Linked DNA regions of Lichenihabitans psoromatis. The protein of the gene in region 2 binds, or shares a complex with, the protein of the main gene of each other region. Links are inferred from orthologs where the notes say so. Each region holds a gene or a part of one and is shown on either strand. Other genes may lie near its edges. The genes, in order: secY and secA.

Region 1 (3,146 bases), 3.4 Mb from region 2 along the record:
CGGGCCACGTGGTATACTCCAACGGGTGTGATCGAGCCCACCCGGATATTTCAAAGGAAAAGGTCGTCGCTCGAACGAAAAAATACCGGGCGCCCACACGGATTGCCCAGTCACACCAAGCTTCGCCACCTTGAAGGTTTTGGCCTATAGAGCGTCGTAGCTCACCCGTCAACCCTCAAGCGAGATCGGCCGTCAAAAGCCGGCCATTCCCGGCGCATCAGGATCGGGATGACGCCATCGCAGCGGAACCGACAAGCGTGTCGAGTTCACGGTTGATCTGATCCGTAACCTCGTCGATCGGCATCATTCCGTCGATCCGCCGAAGCGAGCCGTGGCGCGCATAATAATCCGACACCGGCGCGGTCTGTGCCTTGTAGGCGTCGAGTCGAGCCTTCACGGTCTCGGGCTTGTCATCGGCCCGAACCACGCCGCCACGCGCCGCGGTCTCGAGCGCCCGGTTGTGAATACGCGAGACGAGAACCGATTCGTCGACGTCGAGTTCGATGACCCCATCGAGGCGCATTGCCTTGCCGATCAGCATGCTGTCGAGCGCCTCGGCCTGCGCGACGGTGCGCGGAAAGCCGTCCAGAATGAAACCATTCTGCGCGTCGGTTTGCATGATTCTATCGGCCACGATGCCGACAACCACATCATCCGAGACGAGATGGCCGGCATCCATGATGGCTTTGGCCTGAAGGCCGATCGGTGTTCCGGCGCTCACAGCCGCACGCAACATGTCACCCGTCGACAGTTGCGGGATGTGATAGCGCGCCCGCAGTCGTTCCGATTGGGTTCCTTTACCGGCACCAGGTGGTCCCAGCAGAACGATCCTCATCTCTTCTTTCCTCCCCGCAAACGGGACTTCTTGATCAGTCCCTCATATTGATGAGCTTGCAGGTGGCCGTGGATTTGCGCAACCGTATCCATCGTGACGCTGACGATGATCAGCAACGATGTGCCGCCGAAATAAAACGGAAGGGCGGCGTAAGACACGAGGAGTTCGGGCAAGAGGCAGATGATCGCGAGATAGGCTGCACCGAGCACGGTGATGCGGGTCAGCACCGTATCGATATATTGCGCCGTCCGTTCACCGGGTCGAATGCCGGGCAGGAACCCACCGTGCTTCTTGAGATTATCGGCCGTCTCCACCGGATTGAAGACCACGGCCGTATAGAAGAACGCGAAGAACACGATCAAACTGACGTAGGCGATCTCGTAGAGCGGGCGACCACGACTGAACACCGCGACGATCGACGAGAGGATCCCCGTTCCGCCGGCCGACTGCGAGAAATTCGCGACCGTCGTGGGCAGAAGCAGCAGAGAAGAGGCGAAGATCGGCGGAATGACGCCGGCCGTGTTCAGCTTCAACGGCAGAAAAGATGTCTGCCCTTCAAAGACGCGGTTACCCACCTGTCGCTTCGGATAGGTGATGAGCAGCCGACGCTGCGCACGCTCCATGAACACGATGAAGGCAATCACGCCGATCGCCATCACCAGCACCAGGAGGATAAGGCCGGTCGACAGCGCGCCCTGACGTCCAAGCTCCAGCGTATTGGCGATAGCGGCCGGAAATGCCGCGACAATGCCGGCGAAGATGATCAAGGATGATCCGTTGCCGATCCCACGCGACGTGATCTGCTCACCGAGCCACATCAGGAACATTGTCCCGCCCATCAATGTAATGACGGTCGAGATGCGGAAAAACCAACCTGGATCGGAGACAACCCCGCTCTGCCCTTCGAGCCCTACCGCGATCCCATAGGCTTGGAACGCCGCGAGCACGACCGTGAGGTAGCGCGTATATTGGTTGATGACCTTCCGGCCCGCCTCACCTTCCTTTTTCAAGCTCTCGAGGGAGGGCACCACCGACGTGAGGAGCTGGACGATGATCGAGGCCGAAATGTAGGGCATAATGTTCAGGGCGAAGATCGCCATTCGCTGAACCGCGCCGCCCGAGAACATGTTGAAGAGTTCGAGCACGCCCTGTTTGTGACCGACGAAATTGGCCTCGAACGCGGCAGGATCGATTCCCGGCAGCGGAATGTATGTCCCGAGCCTGTAGATCACCAAAGCGCCGAGCGTGAACCAGATACGCTTCTTAAGCTCCTCGGCCTTGCCGAAAGCCGAAAAGTTGATGTTCGCTGCAAGCTGTTCAGCTGCCGATGCCATTTCTGTGCTCCGCAGGCACGCGCACGCGCGCCAGATCAAACCATGACGGTGTAGACCAGGAGGTGCCGCTCAATGACCACCTCCCCGTCGTCTATCCGTCTCGCAACTCCGCCACACTTTTCGTCTTGCGGCGGGCCTTCATAGCAGTGCGACCCTACTACAGCACACCGACGCCCGGGCCATCACGGCTCAGATCGACCGGGAGAGATCGAAAGAGCCGCCTCGCGTCCGGATCCCGGTTGAGCAGCGCTTGTTATCTAAGATAGACGAGAGCGGCGCAACAGGTCTTCGACCTTAGAGTCGTATCGACCGGTCCAGAGCCTTCGTTACTCTACTCAAGAAAAAGGGGGCTGGCGATTGCTCGCCGCCCCCAATCCTTACCCGAAAAGCGGATCGTCACGCAGCTGACGCGTCGCTCGACTGGGCCGACATCGTGATCGTCCCGCCTGCCTTTTCGATCGCTTCAACCGCCGACTTCGAAGCCGCAGCCACATCGAAGGTCAGCTTCGCGGTCAGTTCGCCCATACCAAGGATCTTAACCCCATCACGAGCCTTCGAGACGAGACCAGCCTCGATGAGGCCCGCAACCGTGATCGGACCACTGCCGAGTTTGCCGGCATCCACTGCCTGCTGGATACGGCCGACATTGACCTCGTTATAGTCAATCGAGGACACGTTATTGAAGCCACGCTTGGGGAGCCGGCGATGCAAGGGCATCTGACCGCCCTCGAAGCCCTTTACCCGAACGCCGGTACGGGCCTTCTGACCCTTGACGCCGCGACCGCCGGTCTTGCCTTTACCCGAACCAATGCCCCGACCGACGCGCATGCGCGACTTGCTGGACCCGTCATTATCCGAAATGCCATTGAGCTTCATGATTGTAGCTCCTTCACTGGCTATCGACGATACGGACCATGTGCGCCACTTTGGCGATCATGCCCCGGATTGCCGGCGTATCTTCAAGGGTGGACCGACGG
Region 2 (3,683 bases):
CATATCGCCCGGAGGTGTGCGCCACGGCTCGCAGATCGCGATCGTTAGGCTGCGCCTCGGATCGCCTCGAGCACACGACTGAAAAAAGCCTGCCCATCGCTCGTGAAAGCGGCGCGCGCTCCATTGACCGTGACGAGGCCACCATCCTCAAGTTCCTTGATGGCGGCGGGGTCCGCCGAATGCCCGGCATCGTCTTTCAAAATGACGTCGATCACCGTCTCGCTGGAGGTGAGTTGGTGATAGGCCGCGAAGGCGAAAACCCCTCGCGCCTTATCGCTTAATGGGTTGGATGGCATGTCTGTCGCTTCCTCGAGCCGGGTGGGGCAATTGCCGCGTCCGATGAAGGATGGAAGCGGCCCGGCGATGGTCAAGAGACGGCGTCTATTCGCCGCCCTGAAGCAGGGCGCCATGGCAATGTTTGAACTTGCGGCCCGTGCCACAAGGGCAAAGCTCGTTGCGGCCAACTTTGCCCCATGTCGAGCTATCCTGCGGATCGCGATGCACAGCTGCGTCCGCGGTCAACACGGCCGCGCCGGCCGCAGCCGTATTGAAGGCGAAATCTCGATTGCCGAATTGAGGGTTGTTGTTTTCAAGCGCGACATCGTCGTCACCGGTCAACGGATCGGTATGCGAGGCGAACATAGGCGGAAGTTCGTTTTGCGGCGCCTCAAAGGCGATCTCGACCCGCATCAATTGCGCGGTGGTGCTCTCTCGCAGACGGGCCACGAGGCTGTTAAACAGGTCGAAAGCTTCCGACTTATACTCGTTCAGCGGATCGCGCTGCGCGAGACCACGCCACCCGATCACTTGCCGCAGATGATCGAGCACGACGAGATGTTCGCGCCAGAGATGATCGAGCATCTGGAGCACGACCTGCTTCTCGACATAGCGCATCACGTCGGGCGTATTTTGCGCCACGCGCGCCGCATAGGCCTCGTTGGCAGCCTTCTGTAGACGTTCGTTCAGTTCCTCGTCGCCGATGCCCTCTTCCTTGGCCCATTCGTCGATCGGGGCATCGAGGTTGAGGGTTTCGAGGCACGCTTGCTTGAGGCCTGCCGTATCCCAGGTTTCGGCATAAGCGTCATGCGGGATGAAGCGCGCCACGAGATCGTCGACCACCGAGGTCCGCATCTCGTCGATCTGTTCCTCGAGCGAGTCCTGCGCCATCATCTCGCGACGCTGCTCGAACACCACCTTGCGCTGGGCGTTCATGACGTCGTCGTATTTCAGCACGTTCTTCCGCATGTCGAAGTTGCGTGCTTCGACCTTCTGCTGCGCCTTTTCCAAAGCCTTGTTGATCCACGGATGGATGATGGCTTCGTTTTCCTGCAGGCCCAGACGCGTCAGCACCGCATCCATCCGCTCGGAGCCGAAGATGCGCATGAGGTCGTCCTGCAACGACAGGAAGAATTTAGAGCTCCCTGGATCGCCTTGGCGACCGGATCGCCCGCGCAATTGGTTGTCGATACGGCGACTTTCATGGCGTTCGGTGCCCATGATGTAGAGACCGCCAGCCTCCATGGCCTTCGTTTTGAAGGCGGCGATCTCGGCGCGGATGGCCGCTTCCTTGGCGTCCCGTGCGGAACCCGGCTCCATCGACCCCGCCTCGACCCCGATCCGCATCTCCTCGCTGCCGCCGAGTTTGATATCGGTGCCGCGCCCGGCCATGTTGGTCGCGATCGTGATGGCGCCGGGCACACCGGCCTCGGCCACGATATAGGCTTCCTGCTCGTGGAAGCGTGCGTTCAGGATCGCGAAGGTCTTGGACGGCCTCCCGGACCGGGCGGACTTATACAGCTTGTCGAGTGCGTTCGGAGCCGTGAAGTCGATGCGCTGATAGCCTTGCTGTGCCAGCAACTCGCCAAGTTGCTCGGATCGCTCGATCGACGTGGTCCCGACCAAGATCGGCTGCAGCTTTGCATTCGCGGCCTCGATCTCGCGCACCACCGCGCGGGCCTTTTCCTCGGCAGTGCGATAAACCTCGTCGTCGCCATCCAGACGCGACACGGGGCGATTGGTGGGGATTTCGATCACGTCGAGGCTGTAAATCTCCGCGAATTCGTCGGCCTCGGTCGCGGCCGTGCCGGTCATGCCCGCCAGCTTCTTGTAGAGTCGAAAGTAATTCTGGAACGTGATCGAGGCGAGCGTCACGTTCTCTGGCTGAACCGTCACGTGCTCCTTGGCTTCGAGCGCCTGATGCAGCCCTTCCGAATAGCGGCGACCCGGCATCATGCGGCCAGAAAATTCGTCGATGATGACGACTTCGTCGTTGCGGACGATATAGTCCTTGTCTCGACTGAACAGCTTATGGGCCCGCAGGGCCTGCTGGACGTGGTGCACGAGCGTCGCGTTGCTGGCCTCGTAAAGCGAGCCTTCCAGAAGGCCCGCCTCGGTCATCAAAGCCTCGATATGCTCGTTGCCAACCTCGGTCAGGTTGGTGGTGCGCTGCTTCTCGTCGAGGTCGTAATCCTCGCGGACGAGGTGCGGGATGAACTTATCGACACTGTTGTAAAGGTCCGACTTGTCGTCCGACGGGCCCGAGATGATGAGCGGCGTCCGTGCTTCGTCCACAAGGATCGAATCCACCTCATCGACGATCGCAAAGGAATGGCCGCGCTGCGCCATCTGGCTCAGCTCGTATTTCATGTTGTCGCGGAGATAGTCGAAGCCGAATTCGTTATTGGTCCCGTAGGTGATGTCGGCCGCATAGGCCTCCTTCCGGGCGGTATCGTCGAGGCCGTGCACGATGATGCCGACGCTGAGGCCAAGAAAGCGGTAGATCTGTCCCATCCATTCGGCGTCGCGACGGGCGAGGTAATCGTTCACGGTCACCACATGCACGCCATTGCCGGCCAGCGCATTGAGGTACGTCGCCAGCGTGGCCACCAGCGTCTTGCCTTCGCCGGTCCGCATTTCGGCAATCGCGCCCTCATGCAGCACCATGCCGCCGATCAGCTGCACGTCGAAATGGCGCTGGCCGAGGACGCGCTTCGCGGCTTCGCGCACCGTCGCAAAGGCTGGCACCAGAATGTCGTCAAGCGTCTTGCCGGCCGCGAGCTCCGCTCTGAACGTCGCGGTGCGGGCCGCAAGATCGGCGTCGGTCAGCGCTGCGATCTCCGGCTCGAGCGCGTTCACGGCGGCGACGCGAGAGGAGAAAGTCTTCAGCCTGCGGTCGTTGGATGAGCCGAAAATCTTTCTTGCGAGCGAGCCGAACATTGATGAAGACCTTTCGAAGCCGGCGGACCGGCTCGCGTTATGCGTTTTCGAACCAGTGTCACGGCATCACGGCGAATGCGCGACAAAGATCGTGCGTGATACACTAAGCGATGAGATCGCGCTGCAAGGATGCAACGCGATGGGCGGCCCTTGTGGCGGTTCCGCAGTCGGACGCGCGAGAAAGCAATGGCAAAATTCCGCCATCGCAGATATGAGCGCCCGGAAACCTTGTCAATGCAGCGGAGGTTGGCAACGAGAGTTAGAGAGGCCGAAAGTCCAGTGGCTTGATCCGAACCGGCGCGCTCAAAGGTTGGACGGGCCGAGGGTCGGCCGGTCTGGGCATCGCTCGTCAAGGCTCCCGACCAACGCCCACAGCACGAGACAAGCAAAGACGCCATCCGCCCAAGGTCCACGCTGCTTTCGGGCGTCGCGGAGCCTTCTCACCGAACGGACATCCTTATGCGCGT

Evidence for each region.
Region 1: the proteins of secA (region 2) and secY are in contact, whole or in part, in a crystal structure (PDB 3DIN), measured with the Thermotoga maritima proteins. The link is inferred for Lichenihabitans psoromatis from one-to-one orthologs. Residues at the interface, in WP_004082002.1 of Thermotoga maritima: Glu261, Ala262, Arg263, Lys300, Ala301, Arg302, Thr303, Ile304, Ile305, Leu323, Tyr324, Asp325, Pro326, Val329, Ser330, Tyr333, Ile336, Lys340, Phe345, Val349, Glu363, Phe364, Tyr374, Ser375, Gly376, Gly377, Glu393, Ile395, Thr482, Ser483; in WP_004081795.1 of Thermotoga maritima: Glu108, Gly109, Glu110, Glu111, Ala236, Glu237, Arg238, Arg239, Ile240, Thr241, Ile242, Gln243, Tyr244, Ala245, Arg246, Arg247, Val248, Thr249, Gly250, Arg251, Arg252, Val253, Tyr254, Gly256, Ala257, Ser258, Thr259, Tyr260, Leu261, Pro262.

What each region holds. Positions count from the first base shown.
Region 1 is NZ_CP036515.1:4,026,493-4,029,638, forward strand. Bases 1-2,828 are described here. They hold secY (preprotein translocase subunit SecY), read right to left. Parts: upstream 2,170-2,828; coding sequence 832-2,169; downstream 1-831. Other genes in these bases: rpsM (30S ribosomal protein S13), read right to left, coding at 1-8; EY713_RS18790 (adenylate kinase), read right to left, coding at 218-835; rplO (50S ribosomal protein L15), read right to left, coding at 2,566-2,828. Outside these bases: more of rplO, read right to left, coding at 2,829-3,045; rpmD (50S ribosomal protein L30), read right to left, coding at 3,059-3,146. UniProt on the Escherichia coli protein: The central subunit of the protein translocation channel SecYEG. Consists of two halves formed by TMs 1-5 and 6-10.
Region 2 is NZ_CP036515.1:605,581-609,263, reverse strand. Bases 182-3,546 are described here. They hold secA (preprotein translocase subunit SecA), read right to left. Parts: upstream 3,217-3,546; coding sequence 382-3,216; downstream 182-381. Other genes in these bases: EY713_RS02865 (hypothetical protein), read right to left, coding at 182-371. Also shown: more of EY713_RS02865, read right to left, coding at 45-181; EY713_RS02855 (peptidylprolyl isomerase), read left to right, coding at 3,676-3,683. UniProt on the Escherichia coli protein: Required for protein export, interacts with the SecYEG preprotein conducting channel.